Regions from separate parts of the Bacillus sp. DU-106 genome, predicted to be linked through region 1. Evidence: a T-box and tRNA genes for the amino acid it is inferred to sense, from the RefSeq annotation. Region 1 holds a T-box; the other holds one or more tRNA genes.

Evidence for each region. A T-box is a leader RNA that pairs with one kind of tRNA and senses whether it is charged. The one in region 1 lies ahead of C3Y97_RS16470 (tryptophan--tRNA ligase), so its partner is inferred to be a tRNA-Trp.
Region 2: it has a tRNA-Trp gene. The T-box ahead of C3Y97_RS16470 (tryptophan--tRNA ligase) is inferred to sense a tRNA for this amino acid. The anticodon was not compared.

What each region holds. Positions count from the first base shown of each region.
Region 1 is NZ_CP026607.1:3,214,073-3,229,940, reverse strand. It holds gene C3Y97_RS16485 (GlsB/YeaQ/YmgE family stress response membrane protein) at 1-128, shown strand, start outside; gene C3Y97_RS16480 (AI-2E family transporter) at 192-1,313, shown strand; gene C3Y97_RS16475 (1-deoxy-D-xylulose-5-phosphate reductoisomerase) at 1,343-2,500, opposite strand; T-box leader at 2,639-2,846, shown strand; gene C3Y97_RS16470 (tryptophan--tRNA ligase) at 2,891-3,889, shown strand; gene C3Y97_RS16465 (NUDIX hydrolase) at 3,898-4,344, opposite strand; gene C3Y97_RS16460 (DUF2785 domain-containing protein) at 4,362-5,201, opposite strand; gene C3Y97_RS16455 (GNAT family N-acetyltransferase) at 5,325-6,047, shown strand; gene C3Y97_RS16450 (hypothetical protein) at 6,099-6,938, shown strand; gene C3Y97_RS16445 (tyrosine-protein phosphatase) at 7,028-8,047, shown strand; gene C3Y97_RS16440 (phosphotransferase family protein) at 8,169-9,083, shown strand; gene C3Y97_RS16435 (YjjG family noncanonical pyrimidine nucleotidase) at 9,128-9,838, shown strand; gene C3Y97_RS16430 (tubby C-terminal domain-like protein) at 10,168-11,133, shown strand; gene C3Y97_RS16425 (helix-turn-helix transcriptional regulator) at 11,213-11,413, opposite strand; gene C3Y97_RS16420 (DUF3796 domain-containing protein) at 11,401-11,760, opposite strand; gene C3Y97_RS16415 (hypothetical protein) at 11,940-12,134, shown strand; gene C3Y97_RS16410 (ABC transporter ATP-binding protein) at 12,223-12,948, shown strand; gene C3Y97_RS16405 (putative ABC transporter permease subunit) at 12,941-14,599, shown strand; gene C3Y97_RS16400 (SDR family oxidoreductase) at 14,657-15,415, shown strand; gene C3Y97_RS16395 (hypothetical protein) at 15,754-15,868, shown strand, end outside.
Region 2 is NZ_CP026607.1:523,674-539,541, reverse strand. It holds gene yhbH (sporulation protein YhbH) at 1-873, opposite strand, end outside; gene C3Y97_RS02880 (PrkA family serine protein kinase) at 1,327-3,222, opposite strand; gene C3Y97_RS02875 (sensor domain-containing protein) at 3,608-5,677, opposite strand; gene trmL (tRNA (uridine(34)/cytosine(34)/5-carboxymethylaminomethyluridine(34)-2'-O)-methyltransferase TrmL) at 5,805-6,293, opposite strand; gene C3Y97_RS02865 (amidase domain-containing protein) at 6,352-7,239, opposite strand; gene queG (tRNA epoxyqueuosine(34) reductase QueG) at 7,284-8,426, opposite strand; tRNA gene C3Y97_RS02855 (tRNA-Gly) at 8,626-8,699, opposite strand; gene C3Y97_RS02850 (DsbA family protein) at 8,815-9,465, opposite strand; gene C3Y97_RS02845 (transglycosylase domain-containing protein) at 9,653-10,429, opposite strand; gene C3Y97_RS02840 (NUDIX hydrolase) at 10,923-11,384, opposite strand; gene C3Y97_RS02835 (YebC/PmpR family DNA-binding transcriptional regulator) at 11,531-12,250, opposite strand; gene C3Y97_RS02830 (DUF3884 family protein) at 12,602-12,922, shown strand; tRNA gene C3Y97_RS02825 (tRNA-Leu) at 13,133-13,214, opposite strand; tRNA gene C3Y97_RS02820 (tRNA-Cys) at 13,225-13,295, opposite strand; tRNA gene C3Y97_RS02815 (tRNA-Gly) at 13,310-13,384, opposite strand; tRNA gene C3Y97_RS02810 (tRNA-Gln) at 13,390-13,464, opposite strand; tRNA gene C3Y97_RS02805 (tRNA-His) at 13,528-13,603, opposite strand; tRNA gene C3Y97_RS02800 (tRNA-Trp) at 13,623-13,696, opposite strand; tRNA gene C3Y97_RS02795 (tRNA-Tyr) at 13,704-13,787, opposite strand; tRNA gene C3Y97_RS02790 (tRNA-Thr) at 13,798-13,873, opposite strand; tRNA gene C3Y97_RS02785 (tRNA-Phe) at 13,892-13,967, opposite strand; tRNA gene C3Y97_RS02780 (tRNA-Asp) at 13,977-14,052, opposite strand; tRNA gene C3Y97_RS02775 (tRNA-Met) at 14,056-14,132, opposite strand; tRNA gene C3Y97_RS02770 (tRNA-Val) at 14,159-14,234, opposite strand; tRNA gene C3Y97_RS02765 (tRNA-Glu) at 14,239-14,313, opposite strand; tRNA gene C3Y97_RS02760 (tRNA-Ser) at 14,331-14,422, opposite strand; tRNA gene C3Y97_RS02755 (tRNA-Asn) at 14,425-14,499, opposite strand; rRNA gene rrf (5S ribosomal RNA) at 14,508-14,623, opposite strand; rRNA gene C3Y97_RS02745 (23S ribosomal RNA) at 14,724-15,868, opposite strand, start outside.

The DNA.
Region 1 (15,868 bases):
CGTTAGGTGGTAGATTATTTGGATCCTTTGGGCCATCATTTGGTGGGATTCATGTCGTGCCGGCATTATTAGGTGCAATCGTGTTAATTCTTATTGTATCATTTGTAGTGAAAGCTGCAAGGAAATAGAGATATAGATTATGATGAAGAGCCCTGAATAAGGGCTTTTCATCATTCGAAGAGGTGGTTTCGTTGGAGAAAATAAATATAAGAAAAAGAGATAAGTTAAGAAAGTTTTTTAGAGAACAAAATTATTTGGCGGTATTACTTGGATTTGCGTTATTGTTCATTAATATTTTATTGCTAACAAAAATATCATTTGTTTTTACACCGTTTATCGTATTTTTAAAAACAATTTTCTTCCCAGTACTATTAGCAGGCGTGCTATTTTATATTTTGCATCCATTCGTTTCGCTTTTAGAAAAGAAAGGTGTTTCAAGAATCGTATCGATAGCTTCCATATATTTAATCGTACTAGGATTATTTGTATTTTTAGTTGTAACGGTTATCCCTATTATTAAAGATCAAATTGATGCATTAATTGATAACTTACCGTATTTTGGCCATGAGATTGAACAAGCAGCACGTAGATTCGGGGAAAGTAATTTACTCGGTAAAATTCAGGAGAATTTAAATATTAATGTTGCGAATATGGTAAAAGAATACACAGTTGATTTTACAAAGTCATTATCATCAGTAACTGGGAATGTAACTGGATTTTTGAGTACTGTTACAGAGGTTGTTTTGACATTTGTAATGGTTCCATTTATATTGTTCTATCTTTTAAAAGATGGTGAGCAATTGCCGAATCACTTTTTACAGTTTATTTCAGAGCAAAGACAACCAGCAGCAATGAGAATACTAGATGATATGCATTATGCGATTAGCTCGTATATTAGAGGTCAAATTATCGTCAGCTTATTTATCGGTATTATGCTATTAATTGGTTATCTTATTATTGGTATTAAATATGCGGTATTACTTGCGATTTTAGCGATGATTGTAAATATCGTTCCGTACGTAGGACCAATTATCGCGATTACACCAGCGTTAATTATCGCATTTATCGACTCGCCAGCAATGGTGTTAAAAGTAATTATCGTTATGATGGTTGTACAATTAGCAGAAGGTAAATTTATTTCTCCGCAAGTTATGGGTAAAAAGTTAGATATTCATCCGATTACTATCATTTTTATCATTTTAACTGCCGGAAACTTATTCGGGATTATGGGCATTATTTTAGCCATTCCAGGATATGCGATATTAAAAGTGTTAGTTACACACGGTTATAGATTTGTTAAGTTGAATACGTGAAAAAAAGCGCTAAAACAGTGGGAACTGTTTTAGCGCTTTTTTATTAACAATTGATTTGCATATTGGCGTGCCCATTGATCTGCTTCTAATATAGCATCTAGTGAAGGATCTTTTACGTTATGATGAGCTTCAACTGTTTTGTAAATTGTTTTTTCAATATCGAAAAAGGCAATTTCATTTTTTAAGAATAGCGCATTCGCAATTTCATTTGCTGCATTTAATACAGCGGGAGTAGTACCACCGATTTTGCCACATTCATATGCGTATTGTAGACAAGGGAACTTCTCTAAATCTGGTTTTTCAAAATGTAAACTACCGATTTCTAATAAATTTAATTTTTCATAGGAAGAAGGCAGCCGAGTAGGATAGTGAAACGCATATTGAATCGGCATTCTCATATCAGGAGCACCGAGCTGCGCCATAACTGATCCATCAATAAATTCTACTAAAGAATGAATGATACTTTCTTTATGAATCATTACATTAATTTTTTTATATGGAATATCAAATAGCCATCTCGCTTCCATTACTTCGAACCCTTTATTCATTAATGTGGCAGAATCAATCGTTAGTTTTGCGCCCATTAACCAGTTTGGGTGCTTTAAAGCATCTTTTGCTTGTAATGTTTGCATTTCATCACGTGTTTTATCACGGAAAGCACCACCGGAAGCTGTTACAATTAACTTCTCAATCTCTTTATTATTTTCTCCGTTTAAACATTGGAAAATAGCTGAATGCTCACTATCTACTGGAATTAAGCGACATCCGTTTTGTTTCGCTAGTTCAGTTACGATATGTCCAGCTGCAACCAAAGTTTCTTTATTAGCAATAGCGATATCTTTCTTCGCTTTTAATGCTTCAATTGTTGGAAGTAATCCTGAAACACCTACAACAGAGCTTAATACAAGATTTGAATCAGGGTGAGTAGCTACTGCAATTAAGCCATCAGTCCCGTGTGTGATTTTTGTATTTGCTGAAATACGCGTACGAAGCTTGTCTGCTAAGTCTTTTGTCGCAACGCTTACAATACGAGGTTGAAACGTTTTGATTTGTTGCTCAAGAAGATCGATATTATAATTTGCGGTTAAACCGACGATTTTAAAATGTTCAGGATGAGCTGAAACGACATCTAATGCAGATGTGCCGATGGATCCTGTTGAACCTAAAATTGATATATATTTTACCATGAAAAAACCTCCAAAGTTGTTTCGAATATTTCAACAAACCTATATAACATTAGACAATTGAAGTGGAAATTCCTGCTATATAAAATAGAAAATTAGGGTTTGTTTGGAAGTGAAATGTGATAAACTGTAAAAAATAACGAAAAAGCAATGAAAGAGAAGAGTACATATTCGAAACTTTTTAGAGAGCTGATGTGTGGTGGAAATCAGTAAGGGATGAATATGGAATGGGCTCTGGAGCTTCTAACTGAAATGAGTAGGTAAAGACGGTTACTTCACGTTATTGAAGTATGAAGTGAGCTAATGATAGCTAATTAAGGTGGTACCGCGGGAGTCTCTCGTCCTTTTTTAAGGATGAGGGGCTCTTTTTATTTTGAGAAAGGAGGAGTTAGTGTGAGTGAAAAAATAATGTTAACAGGAATTAAGCCGACAGGTTATCCGCATTTAGGGAATTATATTGGTGCGATTAAACCTGCATTACAAATGTCAAAGAATAATGAAGGAAGAGCATTGTACTTTATAGCTGATTATCATGCATTAAATGCTGTGCATGATTCAGAAAAGTTCAGCAGTTATACGAAAGAGGTAGCAGCTACTTGGTTATCGCTTGGACTTGGGGAAGATGTTGTTTTTTATCGGCAAACAGAAGTACCGGAAATTCTAGAATTAGCTTGGATTTTAGCTTGCCTAACTCCGAAAGGTCTTATGAACCGTGCTCATGCGTATAAAGCGAAGGTGGAGCAAAATAAAGAAGCAGGGTTAGAGGTCGATGCGGGAGTGAATATGGGGTTATACACGTACCCGATTTTAATGGCAGCTGACATATTATTATTTCAAGCTACTCATGTACCAGTTGGAAAAGACCAAATTCAACATATTGAAATTGCGCGTGATATTGCGACGTATTTTAATCATACATTTGGCACGACATTTACACTACCGGAGTATGTAGTGCAAGAAGAAGGAGCTATTTTACCTGGTCTTGATGGAAGGAAGATGAGTAAAAGTTACGGAAATGTAATCCCATTATTTGCAGAGCAAGAAAAACTTCGAAAGTTAATATTTAAAATCAAAACAGACTCTTCACTTCCAAATGAACCGAAAGAACTAGAAACCTTATTTACAATTTATAAAGAATTTGCGACAGAAGACGAAGTACAGTCATTACGTGAAAAATATGAGACTGGAATCGGATGGGGCGATGTGAAAAAAGAGTTGTTTCGCGTTGTAGATCGTGAGTTAGCTGGACCTCGTGAAAAGTACGCAATGTATATGAATGAGCCGGATTTATTATATGAAGCATTAGAAAACGGTGCTGAGAAGGCACGCGCTATTGCGAAGATAAATTTAGCAGAAATTAAAAAACGGATTGGATTTGAGAGGGAACGTTAAGCGTTCCCTTATTTTTTTAGATAATCTGTAATAATCTTCTCGATAACAGGAGGAAGATTATTAGGTAATTCATCAAGTGAAAAGAAGCGTAGTTCTTTTGATTCACTTTGATCGCATACAAGTTCACCATAAAATTCTCGGCAAATATAAACAACGAGTACACCGTGTACTTGATCGCCATTTGGATAGATTTGAAAGAAATCTGGTCCTGAGTATGTACGGAATAGTTCTGGATTTTTAATAATAAGTCCAGTTTCTTCAAACACTTCTCGTTTTAAAGCATCTTCTAACGTTTCGTTATATTCTAAGGCACCGCCAATAATGCCCCAGCGGTTAAAATCTGTACGGAGCTGCAGCAATACTTCATCTTTTTCATTTAATATAATGGCGTGTGATCCTATTAGAATAAGTGGATGATTTCCTACTAGATTTCTCATATCTTCAATATAACCCATGTCATTGCTCCTTGTATTTAATAATAGTTAGGAAGTTCTTTTAACATTCTTTCTGTTTTACGTGCTGTAAAGGCTAAGTTATGGTCATCTTTCGTTCTGAAAAATAATGTGCGTAAAAAGGTTTTAATATTGGCACATAAAATACAATACTCATTAAGCGAAAGGCGTTTTCTAATTTGAGGAAGCCTTTTTATTTTTTTATGAATAATAGAAATTAAATCGTTCTGAGGAAAATCATGATACAGCATTGCTAGTAATGGAGTAACAATGCGTTCATCTTCGTTATTATGAAAAAGGTCAGATGGAATAAAGATTTTATTTAATAAACAATGAATTAATTCTTCGTACCATTCAAAAGTTGTATACGTATTATGAACAATTTCAGTAAAGGCATCAGATACATGAGCAAGACAATGAGCCCATCCTTTATTTTCAATATAGCCCCGAAAATCCGTTTCTAAGTTTGTGTATGTAATGAGTTTATTTTTTATTTCTTCGATATCCTCCTCTGTACAAAAGTAGTGCGAATTAGCGAATTGGAGTATTAACGCAATTAACGAAACAGTGTAAGAACGTGTGAAAACCCCATCTGTATGTGGGGAGTAAATGTCACAATATAAATACTCATCACTTAAACAAGTTTGCAGAAGTAATTTCAGCTGATCGTCCATAAGGAATTCATGATGAATGAAATGCGCAAAACATTTATATATAAGTTGGTAACGAACGTAGCTATCAGTCGTTCCGATATACTGAAGCATGTTCAAAGTTAACTCATTTACGTCTATATGTTGCAGTTGCGTGTAGTCATTTTGTTGTATAAGCTCTAACTGTTGTTGCAATGCTGTAATATCCAATGGAGAACCTCCTCCGCACTTTAAAGATGCGATCTTTTCTAGTATTCTATATATTCAAGGACAATCCTGCTCATGCAAGGAGAACGATTAGAAATTCGAGTATGATATAGATGAGGGAAGAATATGACGACGATAGAACAGTTAGAAAAACATTTTAAAATAAGAAGAAGTGCTTCTTCTATTATGATAAAAGAAAATAATGCAGAGGTTTTTACAGAAGAGCAATTAGAAGAGATGGTGCAATATTACGTTGCTGAAGCTAAAAAAGATGGATTAGAAAAACTACATTTTGAAATCTCTTCAAAAAGTCCAAATTATGATGTGTATAAAAAATGTTTTGAAACGTATTCATTTGAATATGTTACGGAAAACATGATTGTATTTAAAGATATATACGAAGTAGAAGATGTAGAAAGTGAAATTGATTTTAAGCTTATTGAAGAAGTTGGAGAAGAGGCTTTTTATTCACTGTGGAATGAAGCAACGGGAGAACCAGTCGCTCATGATCAATTTGTGCATATGATGCTAGAAGAAATTGGTGAGCAATGGAAAGAACATTGCTTAACAGCGAGTGTCGATGAAAAGCCGATAGGAATTGTAATCCCGCATATTGAAAGAGGTACGTTAGAAGAAGGAAAACTTATGTACTTCGCAGTTACTCCAAATGTGCGTAATAAGGGATATGAAGCCGCATTATTTGCAGGTGCGATGTTTGTCTTAAAGGAAATAGGTGCATCTTATTATATTGGTGAGACAAATATGCAAAATGAGTGGATGAAGGATGTTTTTGAAAAGAACGGATGTCAGCTGCTTAGTTCAACTGAGAGATATGTGAGAAAGTTTTAGGAGGATGAATGATGTATACTCTCGAACTCGTATAGCGGGAGGGGACTATATATGTTAAAGCAATCCATGCATTCATTCGTGTTATTGTATCCAAATGTATTGTTAGAAGGCTGGAATGTTGAAAAAGTTTCAGAACGTTATGAAGGTGAAAAGTGGGGAACTTTTTGGTTTCAGGTTGTTACTCCAACTGGGATGTTTCGAGTAAAGGAATTTTTTCTCGATATAATGGAACCAGTATTTCCGGATAGCTGTATTTCTCAAGCAAAAGGAGATTGTTTTCAATATAAAGGGCTTGTGTATTGGAAAGGTGTAAATTATAAAGGAAAAGAAAGTTACGTTACATCTATATGGAAAACACAAGTTGAAATTTCTGTTGATCATGGATATGTAAACCAAGACGAAATGGAACGATTTCTATTTGAATTACAACCAGTAAATATGGAGCTTGGGAAAACGATATTACATACATCATTTCACTTATTAAGCTTTCAAGCGAAGAGAAGTGAAATGGGTGAGATAGGAAGATGTAGAGAGTGGAATGCTCCAGATGACGTATCCTATGTAAATTTGTTAATTCATGAAAAACTAAATTGGAAACTTGAATCGGTCGGTTTCGGAAATGACGAAACGCAGTATGTATACTGGGACGAAGTTAATAAACTATATGCACTTTGGGTTTGTAGACATAAAAACAAAGCGTATTATCCTATTTCTTCATGGACAATGAACTATGGCCCAAAACAAATTATAAACGGGTTAGAGTTTTATTCGCACCCTAATCGCGGAACAGTTGTATACGAAGATTTAGGTAATGAACAAATCGCATACGTATTTCGCGGTAATCCATGTACAAATTTTGAACAAGTAAAAGAACTTTTTGCCTGTTTGTAAGATAAAAAGAAAAATGAGAACGACAAAGTAGATATTTGTATAATACAATAGAGTGAGATTCGATTATAAGAGAAAGCGTTGGTGAAAGAATGGAGCAGCAAAGAAATTGGCTACAAGCAACTGTAGAAAGAATTGAAGATAATACGTTACAAATAAAGTGGGCAAATAATATAGAAGAAGTTCGTATTTATTGGAGTACTTCACCAGATCATATTGAAGAAAATGGAGAACTACTTGCAACTGTAAATGGAGGATTATCATATACAATTGAAAACCCGAGTGAAAATGAACGTCCATATTTTAGACTAGTAGGAAGTAATGGACAAGCAGTGACAGTAGCTGAGCGTAGATTGCCATTACAAGGTGCGTTTAACTTCCGTGATATGGGTGGATATGAAACGAGAGATGGACGTAAAGTGAAATGGGGCAAATTATACCGTTCTGAAGAATTAGCAGGACTAACAGAGTGGGATATCGACTATTTACAAAAGTCTGGTTTAAAGTTAATTTGTGACTATCGTACAGACTTTGAGGTAAAGCATAAGCCAAATCCTGAGATTACAGGTGCTCGTCAAGTGTGCTTACCAGTTATGCAAGACTTAGCGAAAGACTTAAATATAAATGAGTTTTTCCAAGTTGGTGACCTTTCTATGTTAGGAAAACCAGGTGAGTATCTTGTGAAAATGAATCAAGATTTCGTAAGTGGTAACGAGGCGTTCGTAAGCTTCTTAAACTTAGCGCAAAACCCGGAAAACTTACCGTTAGTAAACCATTGTACAGCTGGGAAAGACCGTACTGGATTTGGATCAGCATTATTATTACTTTTACTAGGTGTACCAGAGAAAACAGTAATGGAAGATTATTTACTAAGTAACGGTTTCCGTGAAAAGTTAAACGAGAAAATGATGGCCTTTTTAGGTGCAAAACTACAAAACGATGAGAGTAGAGAGATATTAGGTGCGATGTTTGAAGCACGTGCTGAATACTTGCAAGCTGCGATTGGTGAAATTCAAAAGCAATACGAATCAGTTGAAGCATACGCTGAAAGGGCTCTTGGCTTTACGAAAGAGTCGTTAGAGGAAATGAAAGAGTTATTACTAGAAGATTAATAAGTAAAAGGAGGCTGAGCGGATTAGCCTCCTTTTACTATTGTTGCTATAATTTTGTTAATGAGGATGTTGTGCACCGAGGAGAAAATGGATGAAAAGAACTTAAGAATCGGGGGAGAAAATGATTTATACACGTGTAAAAGCAGAGGGGTTAAGAGAAAAGCTGGCAACAATACTAAGTCAAGAGTATAAGGAACTAGCTATTCAAGATTTAAAGGTGATTGGAACAGGAGTGCAAAATATTGTTTTTCAAGGAGATTCAGAAAAGGGGTCTTTAGCATTTCGAGTACCGTGGGAAAGAGAAGTGGAAAATATAAATGAAGACTTATTTAACAGTCGGATTTCGTTGCAAAAGGAAGCGGAGCTGTCTAAGTATTGTCATTCAAAAGGTATTCCAGTACCAAGGATACACGGATTGCATCTTTCAACCGAACTTGATTTTTTAATTTCGGATTGTGTGTATGCTGATCGTACGCCAATTTCCGCATGCAAAATAGGGGAGTTAGTGAGCAAGCTTCATAGTATGCCAATTGATGGTTTGTATTACAAACAAAATATTAGAGAGCCCATTAGTAAGTATATAGCAGAACGAATTGTGAAACGGATAGAAGGGTTTAATACAATCAAGGACTGTAAAATTAATCTTCCGAATACAAAAACAATTGAATATATTCTTAGTACAGCAGATCATGTAAAATGTTTATTACATATGGACATTCGAGCAGCCAATTTAATCGGGTATAATGGAGAAGTTAAAGCAATAGTTGATTGGGATAACGCTTTAATTGGTCATCCATTGCTGGAGCTTATGAGAATAGCTGAAACAAATGAGGTTAGTTGGGATGAATTTAAAGATGGATATAAGAATGATAGTATCTTTAATGTTACTCCTCATATTGTTAGTTTATTTTATAGACTAGATACAGCAGTCATGCTAGCAAACTTATTTATAGCACATTTGAAAATAAAAGATAAAGGTGTATTCTATAAAGAGCGGGTTAAAGCGCTTCATCACGAAATATATAAAAATTTATAAGCAATGAGAACGAAGCTTTTAAAATAGGAATTGAGGAGAACATCATGAAATACAAAGTTATATTATTCGACGTAGATGATACATTATTAGATTTCCCTGAAACGGAAAGACACGCATTACATAATGCGTTTGTACAGTTTGGTATGTCTACAGGGTATAATGATTATCTTGCAAGTTATAAAGAGATTAGTAATGGATTATGGAGAGATTTAGAAAATAAAATGATTACGCTAAGTGAATTAGCCGTAGAGCGATTTAGACAATTATTTGCAATTCATAATATAGACGTAGATGCGCAGCAATTTAGTGATGTATACCTTGAAAATTTAGGGAAGGAAGTACATCTTATAGAAGGCGCAGTACAATTATGTGAAAATCTACAAGATTGCAAGTTAGGTATTATTACGAATGGATATACGAAGGTGCAACAATCAAGAATCGGAAATTCGCCTTTATGTAATTTCTTTGATCACATTATTATTTCTGAAGAAGTTGGTCATCAAAAACCAGCACGTGAGATTTTTGATTATGCGTTTGAGAAGTTTGGGATTACTGATAAATCAAGCGTACTAATGGTTGGAGATTCGTTAACTTCTGATATGAAAGGCGGAGAAGATTACGGCATTGATACGTGTTGGTATAATCCGAGTTTGAAAGAAAACGGGACAGATGTTAACCCGACTTATGAAGTGGAGAGTCTGCTACAAATTTTAGAAATTGTAGAAGTGGCGGAAGAAAAGGTAGCTTCATTTTAATCATGCTGATATTTGTCGAAAAATCGATATATTGAAAAAATCGTTGATATATTGTAAGTTGTGATAGATATATTGAAAAAATCGTTGATATATTGTAAGTTGCGATAGATATATTTGAAAAATCGTTGATATATTGTAAGTTGCGATAGATATATTTGAAAAATCGCTCATATAAATTCATATACTAAGATATAGAACAAAAAAATAGAGCTACTATACAAGGTCATTCACGTGTTATAATGCGTGAATTAAATATGCGTATATAAATAGTTTCCTAGCGTGATGCGATGTCATGTATGATTAGTGTAACAACTAGAGGTGAATAAAGAATGTTAAAGTTTTTATTTGAGTTAGACAAGAATCTCCCGCAGAAGGATGAGCCACGGTATGATGCTTATTCAAAGGGCTTTATCGAAGGAGATGTAACGATTTGCGCGAGTGACAGCGTATTTTTTCAAAAATCATGTATGAAGGTTGCAGAGCTGGGGATTTATTTAGGTCAGTGGATGGAACAAGTTCAACATGGGCAGAACGTGCCTATGAAATATGAAACGGCTGACCGTGAAGAGGTAATTCTTGGTTTCTTCTATGAAGAGGATCATAATCAATGGAATGTTTTTTCCAGCTGGCAAGAATTTGAACTTCAAGAGCGTATAGCTACTACAACATTAATAGAGAGTGTTCAACGCTATTTGTATGAGTTAAATAAAGAACTGCGCATGATAGAATATCCTGTGACGTTTGATCAGTACTTAAGAGGAGAGCGAATGATGCAGCTCTCTTACAAACGACCGTGTGATAGCAAAGCAGATACGACACCGATAGAGGTTTATAATGGAAGTGAGCAAGTAGGTGTAGTAAGGGGCTATTATAAAAATACGCTGATGAGAGTGCTGGATTTTATTCCGAAAATTGGTAGTAATATTATTTATGAAATAAAGGATAGTAAGGACAATATTCGCGTCATTGCAAAGGATGTAAGTAGGCAGCGCCAAAGAAGGATTTTAGTAATGTACAAAGATAATCATGATGCAGAGCATGAAATACTTGTATGTGACGGAAAGTTATTGGATGCAAATTTCTTATTTACCTTTACATATAAGGCAGAAGAATATGTTGTTCATAAAACTTCATTTGGAATGGGAAAATTATTACGAAAAGGCTATGTAATTGCAGATTGGAATATTCGTCTTGAGGAAGATATGTATTACATTGAGATGAATGTATATGATGAAGATTACATGCAGGATCGATACTTACTATTAGGCGTATTTCATGCGGTTTTATATGGATAATCAATAAGAAATACCGTCATTCTTCTTGGAAAGAATGACGGTATTTTTTTATGTGATTCTTGTGACTGGACGTCTTTAATCAATCCTCAAAAATAAAAATCTCATCAATCGTACTATGTAATGCCTTCGCTATATCGTGAGCAAGTTGTAAGGAAGGATTGTATTTACCTTTTTCGAGATGACTAATTGTTTCACGTCGCACACTAACGCTCTTCGCTAAATCTTCTTGTGTCATGTTCAATTTTGCGCGGTATTCTTTTATCTTCGTTACGAACGCCATGGTGCATCTTCCATTTCATCAACAGGTTTATCATAAAAGAACATAGAAAAACCGAATGTAAGAATGAGTGTGCCGAAAATAAGAGCGATATCAATCTCTTGTAGCGTAGAGTTTGGAAATAACATTTCAATAAATATAATGATAGCAGTAGTTAGTAATGTAATGATAAATGCATTGCGGCACGATTTATTGACAATTTGTTCAAACAGTTCATCGTGTTGAACTGTTCTATACGATGTGAAAAAGGAGAAGAAACAGAACATAGTAAACAATCCTTTTTCATAAAAAAATCCGAGGAAACCGAAGAAACCGAGAAATCCTAAATATTTTATCCAAGTTGTTTTCATGATAGGTCCTCCTTACGTTGTTAGAAATAAGTCACGTTATGTTACAAATATATCACAATTGGATAGGAATGGTAATAATAGTTTTCCAGTTTGCTTCATAATAATAGTAAAAAGAGGAAATATGCTGCGAAATAAAGAGGATAATATTGTAAAATGGTTGTAAGGAGGGGGAGGAAGAAATGCTAACTTGGATTATGATCGTTGTATTACTTGTAGTGATTACTGTCATTGCGACGGTGTTAATTGGGCGGAATGGTGATGCAAATTATAGCAAAGCGACAAAGGGGAATATTAAACGCTTAACAATGATTTATATTATACTAGCTGTCGTTTTAGTTGTTGGATTAGGGGTGTATATTTATTTTAAAGGTTAAATATACTGAAAAATGTAAAAATCTTAAAATAGAACTATGCTATAATATCAATATAGTTATTTGGTAATTAAGGAAAGGATTGGATGGAATGATTGAAATTACGAATGTGTCAAAAAGTTATAATGGGTCTACCTATGCAGTAAAAGACTTAAGTTTATCTGTACCTAGCGGCGAAATCTTTGGATTTTTAGGACCGAATGGTGCGGGTAAATCAACGACAATTAAGATGATTACTGGTATTCACGGGGTGGACAAAGGGACTATTACGATTAACGGAAAAAATATTATGGAAGAGCCGATGGAAGCGAAGAAGACGTTTGGTTATGTACCAGATAGTCCAGATATGTTTTTACGATTAAAAGGAATTGAATATTTAAACTTTATGGCCGATATGTATGAAGTGTCGAAAGAAGTACGACAAGAACGAATAGAGTCTTTAGCGAAGAAGTTTGATCTTTATAATGCTTTATCTGATCAAATTCAAAGTTATTCGCACGGTATGAGACAAAAAATCGTTATTATTGGTGTGCTCGTACATGAGCCAGATGTATGGATTTTAGATGAACCATTAACTGGGCTTGATCCGAAATCTGCATATATTTTAAAAGAAATGATGAGAGAGCATGCGGATAAAGGAAAGATTGTATTTTTCTCTACACACGTATTAGAAGTAGCGGAAAAAATATGTGACCGGGTTGCTATTATTAATAAGGGGAATTTGCAGTTTAAAGGAAATTTAGATGAAATGAGAGATCATTTTAAATCCAATGAATCACTTGAAAAAATGTTCTTGGAGATGACGGGCAATGAGTAAAATTTGGACGTTAACGAAGGTACTATTAAAGTTAAATTACGCAGATTTTATAACAGATAAGAAGAAGCGATGGGCGTATGTATTTTCATTTGCAGCTATTTTATTTGTCGGCTTTTTACTGTTTGGTTCTATCACGCATGCAATGTATGAGGGAATGATACATTTAGGGCAAGATCCAGGAATGATTATCGCAATGGGACTTGCGATTGCGAGTATATGGGTATTTTTAATGAGTATTACGAACATTTTAACTGTATTTTACTACAGCAATGACATTGAAATGTTATTACCATTACCATTAAAACCAGCGCAAATTATTTCAGCCAAATTTTTAACAGTATTAATTACACAATACGTAATGAGTTCATTTATTTTATTACCGATCTTTATTACGTACGGTTTAAAAAGTGGCGCATTTATTACATATTACATATATATGATTTTCATTTACTTACTCTTCCCAATTGTGCCGTTAGTACTAGCTTCGTTACTGATGACAGTTATTATGAGGTATACAAATATAGCGAAAAATAAAGACCGAGGAAATATATTTATTGGAATCGTAAGTATACTATTTATTGTAGGAATTAACGTATTTTTGCAGTGGAAAAATAAAAGTTCGTTTTCTGAAGATGCAATTGCGGATTACCTTGCAAACAACCAGTCTTCTCTTTTAGTACAAATGACAAACTATTTTCCAACTACATATTTTGGAGCAGTAGCATTAGTAGAAAATGCAAATTGGAAGGGACCTTTATATGTAATAATCTTTGCAGTTATTTCATTTGTCTTCTTTGTGTTGTTTTATTACATAGCAGAGCGTACATATTTAAAAGGGGTTATTGGACTTTCAACGAGTACAGCAAAGAAACAAGTTATTTCGGCGGAAGGTTTACAGAAATCAACAGTACAAAGTTCGCATTTAAAAGCGTATGTGAAAAAAGAATTTAAAACGTTATTCCGTACACCACAATTTTTCTTAAATTGCATTGTACAAACTTTCGTTATGCCAATTATGTTGTTCTTTATTTTATTTGTGCAAGATGGAAATTTAAAGTTTATTACAGAGTATATTAACAATCCAGAGACAACGGGATTTGCAATTGGTGTTGGCCTTTGTGCATCGTTATTTTTAATGGGTAGTAACGTCATTGCAACAACGTCATTTTCGCGAGATGGAAGCTCTTGGTTTGTGAATCGTTATTTACCAGTAAAGGCTTCGGATATCTTTTTTGCGAAAGCAATCACTGCTTGGTTAATTAATGTAATCATTTTAGCAGTATTCGGTATTACGATGGCAGTTGTAGCTGGGATTTCTCCAGTCTTTATGATACTGTGGTTTTTACTAAGTGCGAACGGGTTGTTATTAATTAATTTAATCGGAACACGCTGGGACGCACAAACTGCAGATATTCATTGGGATACAGAGCAGAAATTATTTAAAAGTCGATATACAACTTTGTGGAATTTTTTAGCAAATATTTTAATAGCTTTAATTATTGTGGGGGGAGTAAGTGTATTATACTTCTTCCTTCATGTCGGACTATGGGTTATGTTTATCGTTTTATTTGTAATGTTTACGATTGTAAATTATATCTTTATTAAAATGTTAAAATTAGGTGCTGAACGTATACTGTCAAATATTCAATAAGAAGATAGATCCTCTGTATTCATGCAGGGGATCTGTGTATAGATGGAGGAGAAAAAGGTGAAGAAAATAGCAATTGTAACAGGGGCAACTCGTCTGAATGGAATCGGTGCAGCTGTATGCAAGGTGCTTGCTCAAAAGGGGATAGACATTTTTTTCACGTACTGGCCAAAGTATGATAAAGCGATGCCATGGGGAATGAGTGATCAAGAACCCTTTTTGCTGAAAAAGGAAATTGAAAGTTACGATGTTCGATGTGAAATGGCAGAAATTAATTTATCGCAGTCTTATTCGCCAAATCGTTTGTTTTATATGGTATCAGAACGGTTAGGTGATCCATCTATTCTAGTTAATAATGCAGTATATTCTACTCATACGAGGATTGAGGAATTAGATGTAGAGCAGTTGGATAAACATTATACAGTTAATGTTCGAGCTACTATGCTATTAAGTTCATTGTTTATAAAACATTATTCACTTAAAACGGGCGGGAGTATTATTAATCTTACTTCAGGACAGTCAGTAGGTCCAATGCCAGATGAACTAGCATATGCAGCAACGAAAGGGGCAATTGAAGCATTTACAAAGTCAGTAGCACCAGTTGCGATGGAGAAGGGGATTACAGTGAATGCTGTAGATCCAGGACCGACGAATACAGGATGGATTACAGAGGAGCTGAAGCATCATTTAGTATGGAAGTTCCCACAAGGTAAAGTAGGAGAACCGGTGGATGCTGCGCGCTTAATTTCTTTTTTAGTAAGTGAAGAAGCGAAATGGGTTACTGGGCAAGTCATTCACTCGAATGGTGGTTACTCATAAAAATATTATGTTAACAAATGTTGAGAAACAAAAAACGAAAGAAAATTTTATTTTTTTGTATAAATAAAATGTCAAGAAAGATAAAAATTTGATAGAAGAGTATATCGTCATATGAAGATAGTAATTCTTAATGTGACAATATACTCTTTTTCTTTTACTTGCGAGTAGAAAAATGAAGTAGAAGAAACTCGAATATTAAAATGAGTTTATCAGTTTTTGTACGTATTATTATGAAGATTACTGTCGGAAAGATGATAATTCCTATGAAAAGGGATTTTTTAAGGGGGAATCGAATCGTAAAGGGGAGGATAAATTATGTAAAACATAGGGGGATTTATATGAAAATGAAAAAGGTCGCTATCGCATCGATAACAATTGGTACAATGCTTACTATGGCAGCTTGTAGTCCTTCATCAGATAAAGAAACGGAAAAGAAAGAGCAAGTAACTGCGC
Region 2 (15,868 bases), 2.7 Mb from region 1:
TAATGCTTTTTTATATACGGAAGAACATATTGTTCCGCCACTTTCTCCTTTTGAGAAAAATTCTTCTTCTGTAACGACTTTCGCTTCTGTATGATGAGCAATAAATTCAATATCAACTGTTTCATACTTTGTGCGTAAAAATCTTGTCATCCAGAAAAAGAAGCTACGTGCCATATATTTCTCCCATATTCCCATCGATCCACTCGTATCCATCATCGCTAATACAACAGCTTTTGAATCTGGCTTTAATACTTCATTCCAAGTGCGGAACTTTAAGTCTTCTTGATGAATTGGATGAAAAGATGCTTTACCACCCATCGCATTTCGTTTATATGCGGATATCATTGTTCGTTTCTTATCGATATTTCCCCATAATCCTGTTTTTCTAATGTCATTAAATTCAACATGTTCAATCCGGTTTTCATCCATTTCTTTTCTCTTTAAATTAGGCAGTTCTAACTCTCTGAAAAACGCTTGCTCTAATTCTAAAATAGAGACTTCAGCTTCATAGTAATCTTCCCCAGCTGCATCTCCTGCTCCTTGCCCTTTTCCTGGCCCTTTTTGTTTTTGACCACCTGATCCATCTCTCGCAACGACATCACCAACTTTGCTGTCACCGTTTCCTTGCCCAACATGTTTATTTTTATCATAATTGTATCTAATCTTATATTCATCTAGAGAACGAATTGGTATTTTTACAACATCCTTGCCATTAGACATAACTATACTTTCTTCTGTTACAAGATCGGGTAAATTATTCTTAATTGCCTCTTGTACTTTTTCTTGATGGCGCTGTTGGTCGTCATATCCTTTGCGATGGAGGGACCAGTTTTCCTGTGAAATCGTATAATTTGGTTGATTTTCTTCGCCCATTCCTTTCCCTCCTTACTGTAATTGTCTTCCTGTATGAACAGCAATCTATAAATTTTGTTCTGTAATATGCAAGCTAGAATATTTGAAAGGTAACTGCCCACAGAAAATCATCCCATAAACATTTATAACGTTTTTCATACAATACCCCGAGCATCCTAAACAAAATTTTGCCACTCACATAAATAGAAAGAAATATTCAGCCACTGATAAGAAAGAAACACAATGCATTGTTGCACACATTTTTACTTTGCAACATATTGTATTGTGTTGGCTTTTTTCGTATGAATGGTTGGTTACTCTATCATATGCATATTGTAAAAATAATTGACAATAAATTCATAAAATTGCATCTTAATTTATTACATTTGGACAAGGTATGACACTTTATACACATATGAACGGATAATAAAACGCTGTCCCGCAAAATACAAGAGACAGCGTTTTGTTATCAAACTATCTGTTTAACAAGCTACCTACATAGCGTAGTAATTCATTTGCTGAAGAAGAATTATAACCATGCTCATCAATTAAACGCGCAACAACATCATTGATTTTCTTAAGCTGATTTTCGTCCGGCGTTTTCGTTGATGTTGTAATTTTCACTATATCTTTTAAATCAGCAAATAGTTTTTTCTGAATCGCTTCACGAAGACGTTCATGTGAATTATAATCAAAGCGTTTTCCTTTACGGGCATAAGCAGAAATGCGAATTAAAATCTCTTCACGGAACGCTTTCTTAGCATTTTCTGAAATTCCAATTTGCTCTTCAATTGAGCGCATTAATTTTTCATCTGGACTCATTTCTTCTCCTGTTAACGGATCACGTAATTTCGATTTATTGCAGTACGCCTCAACGTTATCTAAGTAATTATCCATAAGCGTCTTAGCTGATTCTTCATATGAATAAACAAACGCTTTTTGTACTTCTTTCTTCGCGATTTCATCGTATTCTTTTCTCGCTAATGAGATGAAGTTCATGTAACGTTCACGGTCTTCATTACTAATGGATGGATGCTGATCTAGCCCATCTTTTAAAGATCTAAGTACATCTAACGCGTTAATAGATGGTACCTCTTTTCGAATGATTGTAGACGAAATTCGGTTAATGACATAACGAGGATCAATACCCTTCATACCTTCATCTTGATATTCGCGTTGTAATTCTTCTACATCAATCGCATTATAACCTTCTACCGTTTCTCCATCATACAAACGCATCTTTTTAATTAAATCAATATCCGGACGCTTCGGATCTTTTAAACGAGTTAAAATAGTGAACATTGCTGCAACGCGAAGTGTGTGTGGTGCAATGTGAACATTCGATACATCACTTTCACGAATCATTTTTTCATAAATATGTTCTTCTTCACTTACTCGTAAATTATAAGGAACTGGCATTACAATAATTCTTGAGTGCAATGCTTCATTTTTCTTATTTGCTATAAATGAGCGATACTCTGTTTCATTCGTATGCGCTACAATTAATTCATCTGCTGAAATAAGCGCAAATCTTCCCGCTTTGAAATTCCCTTCTTGCGTAAGCGATAATAAGTGCCATAAAAACTTCTCATCGCATTTTAACATCTCTTGGAACTCCATCATTCCTCGGTTTGCCTTATTTAATTCTCCATCAAATCGATACGCACGCGGATCTGATTCTGAACCATATTCTGCAATCGTAGAAAAGTCCAGACTACCTGTTAAATCTGCAATATCCTGTGATTTTGGATCAGACGGGCTAAATGTACCAATCCCTGTACGGCGATCTTCAGAGAAGAAAATACGCTCTACAACTACATCCTCAATTCTTGATCCGTATTCTTGCTCTAAACGCATGACATTTAGTGGTGATAAATTCCCTTCAATTCTAACCCCATACTCATCAAAGAAATCATCTCGTAAATGATGTGGAATTAAATGCAGTGGATCCTCGTGCATTGGGCATCCTTTAATTGCAAAAATTGCTCCGCGATCTGTTCTTGAATATGTTTCTAATCCTCGTTTCAACATTGTAACTAACGTTGATTTCCCTCCACTAACAGGACCCATTAATAATAAAATTCTTTTTCTAACATCTAATCGTTTTGCAGATGGATGAAAATATTCCTCTACAAGACGTTCTAGAGCATCCTCTAATCCAAAGAGCTGATTACTAAAGAAGTTATACTTTCTTCTACCATCAACTTCTTCAATTCCAGCGTCTTTTATCATATTGTAAATGCGAGAGTGTGCTGTTTGAGCCACCCATGGTCTTTCTTTCACAAGCTCCAAATACTCCGCAAACGTACCTTCCCATTGTAAACGTTCTTCTGCTGCTCGATGCTGTTCAATCTTTTTTAGAATATCCATTATAGCTCCTCCCCCATCTCCTTGTTCAATCGGATTATTATAAAAGGTATGCTAGGATGTCCTTAAACATTCTTTAAATCAAAACGAAATATATAATAGCACGCTAAAATTCTCTCCAAAATTCAAAGAAAATTCTGTATAATATAGGTATTAACATTTTTACACTGCTATTCATTATAAATAAATTCTTTTCTTCTAAGAACCTTACATACATTTTGGATAATAAATAAAACTCATAAACCGAAAACAGTAAGGAGGATATTAGTATGAAATTATTATTAATTTTAGGTGTATCACTCACATTTCTTACAGCTATTTTTACATCCGGTTACAATGACAAACCAGGTACACATAAAAAATGATGTGCTTTTAGCACATCATTTTTTTATTTATAATACATATTTTCCATATCATATTTGGATAGTGGTCGGCTATAATAATAACCTTGTACAAGCTTCACATTCTTTTCTTTCAAAAACTGTATTTGCTCCTTTTTTTCTACTCCTTCTGCAATTATATTCAATTCTAAAGTATGAGCTAAATGAATAATTGCAGCTGTAATATTCGTATCACGTTCATCTATATGTATACCTTCCATAAAAGAACGATCAATTTTTAAAGTATCAATTGGATATGTTTTTAAATAACTTAAAGATGAATAGCCTGTTCCAAAATCATCTAAATGAATCTTTAAATTTTGTTCTTTTAATTGTAGTAACACTCTCTTTGATATATCTTTATGTATAAGAGCTCCTTCTGTAACCTCTATCGCTAATAAATGAGCTGATACATTGTACTTATTTAAAGCCCGTGTAATCATCTCTATTAATGTAATAGAACGAAAGTGTCTAGCTGAAATATTAACCGCAATTGGGACCACTTCATATCCTTTATTTAACCATTCGCGCAGTTGCTGACACACTTGATTTACTACCCATTCATCGAGCTTAATAATAAATCCTGTTCTTTCTGCCAACGGAATAAATTGGTTTGGAGAAACAAATCCTAATTCCTTATTCTCCCACCTTATTAAGGCTTCCATACTAGCTATTTTTTTCGTTTCAATATTAATTTGTGGCTGATAATATAAGAAAAATTCATTTTTTTCTATAGCACGATGTAACTGGTTTTCTATTATAAACCTTTGTTCACGCTCACAGTCTAATCCACTACAATAAAAATGATAATGTCCTTTTCCTTTTTCTTTTGCTTTTTCTAAAGCAGCATCGACCCTCTGAAATAGTATTTTTTCATCTTCTCCATCTGCTGGAGCCATTACAATTCCAATTGATGCACTTAAATATACATCTTCTTCTTCGATTACAAAATATTCACTAATATTTTTCAGTATGCTTTTTGCAACTTCCTCTACATATTCTTTCGTTATATTTTCTATCAACATAACAAATTGATCATCGTGTTCTCTAAATAAGTGCATACCTTCTATTTTTAGATTGCTTAAACATTCTGTAACTTTTTGTAATACTTTATCTCCCTCTTTATGACCAAATGTATCATTAATACGATGAAACTCATCTAAATCTATAAATACAAGCGCAAAATTTACACTCTCATTTAAAAAAGTATTTAACTTATTTGTACATGAAATTCTATTCATTAATCCCGTTAACTGGTCATAGTAAGCTAAATATTCTGTTCGCATTTCGTTTAATACTTGCCTTGTAACATCTCTCGTAACAATATAAATCCCAACAATTTCACCGTTCACAATAATCGGGATAGTTCTCAAAGAAATATATAGCTCGTACCCTTCTTTATGAACATATTTCTTTGAAACAATTTGTTTTGCTTTTCCTTGCATCGATCCCTTAAATATAATTTGAAAATCTTTTTCATATTCTTTATTAATGAATTCAAAAATAAATTTATTATTTAATTCCTCATACCGGTATCCAAATATTTCATACGTTGCCGGATTTGCATATGTAACTCTCCCTATAGAATCTATAGATATAATTGAGTCATTATTATATTCCAGTAACGACTTAAATAACATTTGTTTTTCCTCTATCTTTGTCTTCTCCTCAATTTGAGCTGTAATATCTCTTGTAATACAAATAACAAATTGACATATTCCTTCTTCGTCGCAGACAGGATTAAGTGAAGATTCATAATGTATCTCACCTTTTGGTAAATTGACTACATCACAAAAGGTGTGTGCTTTCGCTTCTCTCACTACTTTTGCATATTGCCTTTGCAATATCCCCGCTATATCTTTTGGTAATACTTCTGCAAAAGTTTTTCCATAGCACTCTTCGCTTAACCTAGCATAATCCATTCCTATTTTATTCACATACATATATTGAAACGTTTCATTATCAATAACTTTCAATATGAATACTAAATCTTGAATAGCATGTAATAATCCTTGTCTAATTAAATCCATATCTATCATACTTAAAAAGGTATTTTGATTACTATATTCTTCCTTCATATTTATCTCAACCCGTCTTATCTATTTTTAATCATATATCCCATTCTATATGATTATGTCCTCTCTTTTAAATGTATGATTATATATTATTTTTATTTTATAAAAAAAAGTCGCCATATGGCGACTTTTAATAAACGATTTCTAAATCTAATCCAGGGTAATTTTGTTGGCGGAACGCTTCATAAATTAAAATTGCTGCTGTATTAGATAAATTTAATGAACGTACTTTATCTGTCATTGGAATACGTAAACAATGATCAAAGTTTTCTTCGATTACATTAGCTGGTAAGCCGTTTGTTTCTCTTCCAAATACAAAATAGTAATCCTTCTCACGCTTGCTATAGTCAAACGCTGTATGAGCTTTCTCGCCATACTTTGTTAAATAGAAGAATTCACCGTCTTTATTTTTTTCATAAAATTCTTCAATTGAATCATAATACGTAATTTTTACGTGCTGCCAATAATCTAATCCTGCACGCTTTAACATTTTATCATCCGTTGAAAATCCAAGCGGTCTAATCAAATGTAATTCTGTTCCAGTTGCTGCACAAGTACGAGCAATATTCCCTGTATTTGCTGGAATTTCTGGCTGATATAAAACAACATGTACTCCCACGCGATATTCACCTCTGTTTTTTGTCTACTACGTATTATACCACTTGAGCGAAAAATCTCTACCCATTAATAATATGAAAGAATTTATATTTCATTTGTGGTGTATATTTACTAGAGTCTTCATAGTTCCAATAACGTCGACGGCTATTCGCTGAATGTGCATTTACAAGCGGCATACCATCTGCATCTTTTGCTACTACAATCGTCGTATGATTCCATCTTCCGTCATCCTCGAAATCATAAGCAATGACATCTCCAAGAATAAGTTCTTCTGGCCTCTCTACCGCCTCTGCTCGAAGTCCTGTTGTAGCACCTGACAAATACCAATAAAAAGAATGTGCAACAGCCCAGCTCCAACTCCACTGATTCTCCCTTTGCCACCATCCTTTACGAATATTAGGATACCCGTTCATAGGTACTTCTCCAGTATGAAGACATTGAGAAATGAAATTCGTACAATTATCAGGGAAATTACGATACATAGGATTCCGGTCATCCCACCAACGCTCTGCATATTTCACTGCCTCTAAACGATTATACTGATAAGAACCGTACTTCTCTTTCGTAATATCCCTTTCTAATGTCTCACCCATTCTAATTTCTTCTGACACTTCAATAGCAGAATCGCCTATAATTCGACTATTATTTAAACAAACTCTTCGTTTTAATTGTTCCTCTTCAATATAAAATAATTCTTTATGCTTAATTAAATATTTAAAATGTATTTGATAATCAATTTCTTGATGGTCATTACTATTTAATTGTCTAATGAAAGAAACATCCGCAGTTGCTTTCACTATATGTGCACTACGCCTTTGAAACAATTGTTTCTTTCTCAGTGCCATTTGTAGTAAATCCTCAGCAATACCATCCACATTCGTTCTTTTCTCCGTTATATATGCTAAAAATTGTTGTACTTGGTTTTCAATCTTCGTTTTTACAACCATTCTGTCTCCCTCCCATATTACAATATGAAAAAGGGAAATATTATCTACTCTTTTTTCTGTGCTAACAATTCAAGCCCGCGATTCATTTCATGAAGCACTTCTTCATCTTTCTCACGTTCCATCGCTTTCTCAATCGCTTCGCCTACTCCATCTCCGCCAATTTTCCCAAGTGCCCATGCTGCCGTTCCGCGTAGTACCGGTCTTGGGTCATCTTTCATAACACCAATTAAATCTGGAATTGCCGATGCTTCTTTAAAATGTGCTAATGCTAAAATCGCATTTCTTTGCAGTGGTTTTTTCCCTCTCCATGACCCTGACATAATCCCATATTTCTCTTTAAAATCACGATTACTAATTGTTAAAAGTGGCGTTAATAATGGTTTAACTAGCTCAGGATCCGGCTCCATCTCAGGATGATTATGAAAATCCATTCCTTTGTTTTTCGGACAAACAGTCTGACACGTATCACATCCATATATGCGATTTCCTATTTTATCGCGATATTCTTCAGGTAGGAATCCTTTCGTTTGTGTTAAAAACGCAATGCACTTCTTCGAATCTAACTGTCCCCCCTGTATTAAAGCACCGGTAGGGCAAATATCGATACATTTCGTACAGCCTCCGCATTGATCTTCTATCGGCTTATCTGGCGGGAATGGAACATTTGTAATCATTTCCCCTAAGTATACGTACGAACCAAATTCAGGTGTAATAATAGAGCAGTTTTTACCGCTCCATCCAATACCAGCACGCTCTGATACAGCTCGATCACTTAATTCACCTGTATCAACCATGGACTTCACTTCTATATCGGGAAGTTTTTCAATTAAATATGCCTCTAATTTTTTCAAACGATCTCGTAAAACAAGATGATAATCTTGTCCCCAAGAAGCACGACAAAAAATCCCACGGCGTTCTCCACGCTTACTTAATGGTGCATTTTTTAATTTTGAAGGATATGCTAAAGCAATCGCAATAATTGATTTAGCACCCGGTAATAACAGTTGCGGATTCGTTCTCTTCTCTATATCAGGCTCTTCAAATCCAGATTGATAATTTAATTGTTGTTGCTGGATTAAGCGCTGCTTTAATTCCTCAAAAGGAGAAGCGCTCGCAAAGCCTATTTTATCTATGCCAATTGTTTTACTATACGCAATTACATCTTGCTTTAATTGTTCAAAATCCACTCTTAATCGCCTCCTCAGATGAATCCACCCCTTATGTAACCACTCTATTGGTTAGTAATTCACGTTTGGAATACTATCATTTACTTCTATTTTCGCATGTAATTATATTTTTCAAACATTAAAAAACGCAATGCCTCGTTTATCTCGGAAACGAAACACTGCGTTGATCACAATTTATAGAAAAACTTTTAATAAAATTTGGAGCGGGTGAAGAGAATCGAACTCTCGACCAGAGCTTGGAAGGCTCTTGTTTTACCACTAAACTACACCCGCAAATATGAATTACATATAAGATATTAGAATAACTTATGTAAAATAGTATAGCATGTAAAAAAAGTAGAGGCAAGAATTTTATCGAAAAAAGTCGAAAAAGTGATGAGAGACCTCATCACTTTTTCAATTCTTTATCAATTGCCTTCTTCATACTATCAAAATCAGGATTTGCAAGATTTCCGTTTACATATACAGAAGGAGCACCTTGAACTTTTAATTTTTGAGCACGATCTGAATCTTTACTTACTTTTTCTTTAATGTCTTTACTGTGTAAATCTTTCTTAAATTGCTCTACATCAACTTTTGGAAGTTTCTCTTTCACAATGCTAAGAAGCAAATCTTCTGTAATCCATTCTTCCGTATCTTTCTTTTGATTTTGATAAATCTCATCATAGAAAATCCAGAATGAATCTTTATCTTGTTTATAAATTGCTTCACCAGCTGCTGCACCTAAATCTGAGTCTTTTCCGATAAATGGGAAGTTAATAAAGTATAACTGCACTTTGCCTTTATCAATATACTCTTCTTTTAATCGAGGTAATACTGTTACATCCCAAGTACGACAAGCAGGACATTTAAAGTCTCCAAATTCAACTACCTTAACTGGAGCATCATCTTTCCCTAAAGATTGTTGCGTAGAATAAGCAAACATCTCATTCCCTTTATCTTTTTTGTCATTTATGATGCTATACGCAATTGTTCCAATTACAATCAATACTGCGATAGAAAAAACTATACCAAGAGCCATGAGTTTATTTGATTTCATATACATTCCTCTTTAAATTCATATTCTGTATACAGCATTGTACACAATACACATAATATCAACACTTATATACGTCACGCAATGAACACGCTCACATAAATTACAAAAACACAATAATTGTGACGATATTGTGTCACAATTTGTCACAATTTATTCAAAAAAAGAAGCTCCTCTGTAGGAACTTCTCTTAACTTACTGCTTTTTTACGCGCGCTATTTAACATCGACTGCTCTATTTTTATATCATGACGAATTACCAATTTCTCACTAACTGCTTGAACATACTCATCATGGCTTATATAGCCTTCTTTCTCCATTAGTCTCAAAACGACATTACGTCTCTCTACTGCTTTATCATAATTTTGGGCAGGTGAGTAATAAGCAGGTGCTTTTACTACAGCAGCCATCATTGCACTTTCAGCCAACGTTAATTGGTTCACCTTTTTACCGAAGTAAAGGTTTGCTGCTTTTTCAATTCCCCATGCTCCTTCTCCATAATAAATATTACTTACATATAATTTTAATATTTCATCCTTCGTAAATGTGCGTTCAATTTTTTTCGTATAAAAAATCTCTTTCCACTTCCGAGAAAATGTACGTTCATTCGTTAAAAAGGCATTTTTAGATAGCTGCTGTGTAATTGTGCTTCCTCCTTGCACGACACCACCAGCCTTTATATTCTCAACAGAGGCCCTAATAATTGCTATATAATCTAAACCGTTATGATGATAAAATCTTTTATCTTCTGTCGCAATAAATGCATGTGTTAATGATTCTGGCACCTCTAACTTAGCCGGTACATGTAATTTACTAATATCACTTTTCTCAATCATTACATTTCCAATGAATAATAACGTACAACTTAACAATAATAATAATATAATGGCTTTATAAAAAAGTTTAGTCATTGGATTTAATGCAACTTTTTGATGATAGTTCACCCTAGATAATACTCGTTCTTTCATCTTGAACACCTCTTTTCCACACAGCATATAACTCTTACTTTAAGAATACATTGTTGTAAAAAAATATCCCATCGATTTCTCTTACACGTACCTTACATCATTGTAAGGTATAAAGTGAAACTTTAATCGGTCCTCATTAATCAAGCTTACTGCCTAGCAAATAGTGGGATAAAAAAGTATTGTATCACAGTCTTTTTTTATCTACTATTCATCTGAAATATTGAATATAGGTTATGTTAAAGTACGAATAACCAATAAAAGAGAAACCCTTAAGACTATTATATTTTCACTTTACACTTTAATTATATCATCTACAAATATATATACTTTTGACTATCTAGTAATCTAAATGTATATAACATATAGATTTATTATACAGAACAAACGTTCTCAAAATCAATACTAGTGCTACTATTATTTTGACCTTTTTCTTAAACAGTATACAAAAAAAGAGTAGTGATTCGAATGTATCTCAAATCGGCTACTCTTTTCTTTACAATCTTCCTATTAAATTATACGGCTGTACTTCCCACGTTTCATACGGAATAAAATGTGTTGCTCTCATTGCATCAAGCGTTCTGGATTTCATATGAGGACGCGTTATATACTCATCTATGTTCTCTTCATTTAACTCAACAAATTTAGCCTCTTGTATTTCTTCAGGTTGAATTTTTATTTCACCACTTATATATGCTACTTTAAAAACAACAGCTAGAATATGCATAGAAGTATTATAATAAACGCCTGTAATTCCGATAGGCTTCACCGTTAACCCTGTTTCCTCTTTTATTTCCCTACAGACAGCTTGATCGAGCGCTTCGCCTTCTTCTACCTGTCCTCCTGGCAACTCCCACGTATCAGCTCGCCAGTGCACTTTTGTTAATAACACTTCATTTTTTCCATTTGTTAAATAACCGGCTACAGCAACGATATGCTTTGGTGTCTTATGTTCCATATTAAGCCTCCTAGAGATAATGAATATTTTATATATCCCTATAATCATATTCCCTACCTACAACAAAATACCTTTAATACTTCATCACCTTAATTAACTTCATAAAAAAGACCCTATCCGCTAAGCGAAAAGGGTCATCTATCGTATTACTCTCCTAAGTCTACGTTGTGATAAACTTGTTGAACATCTTCTAAATCTTCTAATGCATCAACCATTTTCTCAAATTGTGCTTGAGCATCTTCAGGAAGTGTTACATCACTTTGTGCAAGCATTGTTAATTCTGCAACTGTAAACTCCTCAACGCCAGCACCTTTAAGTGCAGATTGTACTGCATGAAATTGATCTGGTTCAGCATACACGATAACAGAATCTTCTTCTTCTAGAATGTCACGTGCATCTACATCTGCTTCCATTAAAATTTCAAGAACTTCATCTGATGTTTTACCTTCAAGGCCGATAACAGCTGTCGCATCAAACATGTAAGCTACAGAACCGTTCACACCCATATTACCACTATTTTTGCTAAATGCAGCTCGTACATCTGCTGCAGTACGGTTTACGTTATTTGTAAGTGTATCTACAATAACCATAGCTCCATTTGGTCCGAATCCTTCATAACGAAGCTCGTCATAATTTTCTTCTGAACCGCCTTTTGCTTTTTCAACTGCACGATCAATAATTGTTCTTGGAACATTGTATGTTTTCGCACGCTCTAATACAACTCTTAGTGCTTGGTTTGATTCTGGATCTGGCTCGCCTTGTTTTGCTGCCACATAAATTTCACGCCCAAATTTCGCGTATATACGGCTTGTATTTGCATCTTTTGATGCTTTTTTGTCTTTAATATTGTTCCATTTACGGCCCATACTTTCCACTCTCTTTCCCGTTTTAAATCTACATAAAAATATTAATATGAAATATAATGTGTGTTCAACACATTTTTAAAAGAAATATAAAAAGTTCATTTTTGATTCATATTACAGACATAATATAAATCACTATCATTTTGTTCTTTCGACAAGTTATATTATACATGAATTCCTACGTTTATTACGAATTTTAGAAGCACATAGTATAATTTAACAAAAAGACTCTAACATTTCTGTTACAGTCTTTTTATATTGCCAATAAAGATTTCCATATTATTCCCATAATTGTTTTCTATTGTTGTATAATAAAAATAGGAAAAAATTTGAAGAAAAGATGGAGGGTGAATTATGACACATTCCAAAGACAAAAAATCACATGCTTTTAAAGGAATAGGAGAGAAGTTAAACCCAACTATCTATCAAGTGAGATTCATGAAATTAGATGAACCAATTCGATTTGAGTCGTTTCCTGAATTAAAGGAATTAGGAGACTGGTTGAGTACTTCAACGCACATGTGGTCATGCCACTCAACTATGTACAAATACAACAGAGAAGAGTTTGAAAAGAAGTTCTTAGAAATTACGAAATTAACAGCTGATCATGTACTAATATCTACTGGTGGCGTCGGATTTAACTTCATGTCACCAGGTTGGAGAAATTCTCTATAAAATAATGAAATTATATAAAGGGATAAAAATTTATCCCTTTATTGTTTTGTAGCTTTCCCCAACTGTATCGCATGTACTAAATGAATAAGTTTACCTTAATCATTTATAACCATTTCACCAACACACCATTTTTGCTTATTTTATAGTATGATGAAAACATAAAAAGACTCTACACATTTGGTGTAGAGTCTTTTATTACGCCGTTCATGATACCGATGGTCGGGGTCGAACCGACACTCCCGAAGGAACACGATTTTGAGTCGTGCGCGTCTGCCAATTCCGCCACATCGGCACAAAAGAAAAGGCGGCAACCGGATTTGAACCGGTGATAAAGGTTTTGCAGACCTCTGCCTTACCACTTGGCTATGCCGCCATATTAAATTTTATTGGAGCGGAAGACGGGATTCGAACCCGCGACCCCAACCTTGGCAAGGTTGTATTCTACCACTGAACTACTTCCGCAAAAATGGCTGGGCTAGCTGGATTCGAACCAGCGCATGACGGAGTCAAAGTCCGTTGCCTTACCGCTTGGCTATAGCCCATCGAATTCTTACTTAATTATATGTAAGTATCCATTAGATTATTTGTAATTTTTAAAATAAAAATGGGGCGACTGATGGGAATCGAACCCACGAATGCCGGAGCCACAATCCGGTGCGTTAACCACTTCGCCACAACCGCCATGTTGTGTAAATATATTTGGCAGGGGCAGTAGGAATCGAACCCACACTGGAGGTTTTGGAGACCTCAGTTCTACCTTTAAACTATGCCCCTATGTAAATGGTGGAGGGGGGCAGATTCGAACTGCCGAACCCGAAGGAGCGGATTTACAGTCCGCCGCGTTTAGCCACTTCGCTACCCCTCCGAAACTTACATGGTGCCGGCTAGAGGACTTGAACCCCCAACCTACTGATTACAAGTCAGTTGCTCTACCAATTGAGCTAAGCCGGCGTATTTTATTAAAATAAATGGTGGCTCGGGACGGAATCGAACCGCCGACACGAGGATTTTCAGTCCTCTGCTCTACCGACTGAGCTACCGAGCCTTATTAAAATGGCGGTCCCGACCGGGGTCGAACCGGCGATCTCCTGCGTGACAGGCAGGCATGTTAACCACTACACCACGGGACCATTTGGTTGCGGGGACAGGATTTGAACCTGCGACCTTCGGGTTATGAGCCCGACGAGCTACCGTGCTGCTCCACCCCGCGATAATACTATTCATATAAAATTTATATGGTGGAGGATGACGGGATCGAACCGCCGACCCCCTGCTTGTAAGGCAGGTGCTCTCCCAGCTGAGCTAATCCTCCAAAGTGGTGACCCGTACGGGATTCGAACCCGTGTTACCGCCGTGAAAGGGCGGTGTCTTAACCACTTGACCAACGGGCCAAATATTATAAATCCTATGGCGGAGAGCAAGGGATTCGAACCCTTGATACGCTTGTGACGTATACACGATTTCCAATCGTGCTCCTTCGGCCAACTCGGACAGCTCTCCAATGGCTCCGCAGGTAGGAATCGAACCTACGACCGATCGGTTAACAGCCGATAGCTCTACCGCTGAGCTACTGCGGAATAATATTGCCTGGCAACGTCCTACTCTCACAGGGACAAGGTCCCAACTACCATCGGCGCTAGAGAGCTTAACTTCCGTGTTCGGTATGGGAACGGGTGTGACCTCTCTGCCATCATTACCAGACATTATTCTTTTGAGACAATCATTATTATAACTTATTTACTTTAAAAGTCAACAAGTTTTTTATGTTCTCTCAAAACTAGATAACATTGCTACATATTATATGGTTAAGTCCTCGATCTATTAGTATTCGTCAGCTCCACATGTCACCATGCTTCCACCTCGAACCTATCAACCTGATCATCTTTCAGGGATCTTACTAGCTTACGCTATGGGAAATCTCATCTTGAGGGGGGCTTCATGCTTAGATGCTTTCAGCACTTATCCCTTCCGCACATAGCTACCCAGCTATGCCCTTGGCAGAACAACTGGTACACCAGCGGTGCGTCCATCCCGGTCCTCTCGTACTAAGGACAGCTCCTCTCAAATTTCCTACGCCCACGACGGATAGGGACCGAACTGTCTCACGACGTTCTGAACCCAGCTCGCGTACCGCTTTAATGGGCGAACAGCCCAACCCTTGGGACCGACTACAGCCCCAGGATGCGATGAGCCGACATCGAGGTGCCAAACCTCCCCGTCGATGTGGACTCTTGGGGGAGATAAGCCTGTTATCCCCGGGGTAGCTTTTATCCGTTGAGCGATGGCCCTTCCATGCGGAACCACCGGATCACTAAGCCCGACTTTCGTCCCTGCTCGACTTGTAGGTCTCGCAGTCAAGCTCCCTTATGCCTTTGCACTCTACGAATGATTTCCAACCATTCTGAGGGAACCTTTGGGCGCCTCCGTTACACTTTAGGAGGCGACCGCCCCAGTCAAACTGCCCACCTGACACTGTCTCCCGGGTCGATAAGACCCGTAGGTTAGAATTTCAATACAGTCAGGGCGGTATCCCACCAGCGCCTCCACCGAAGCTAGCGCTCCGGTTTCAATGGCTCCCGCCTATCCTGTACAAACTGTACCAAAATTCAATATCAGGCTACAGTAAAGCTCCACGGGGTCTTTCCGTCCTGTCGCGGGTAACCTGCATCTTCACAGGTACTATAATTTCACCGAGTCTCTGGTTGAGACAGTGCCCAAATCGTTACACCTTTCGTGCGGGTCGGAACTTACCCGACAAGGAATTTCGCTACCTTAGGACCGTTATAGTTACGGCCGCCGTTTACTGGGGCTTCAGTTCAGAGCTTCGCTTACGCTAACCCCTCTCCTTAACCTTCCAGCACCGGGCAGGTGTCACCCCCTATACTTCGCCTTACGGCTTCGCAGAGAGCTGTGTTTTTGCTAAACAGTCGCTTGGGCCTATTCACT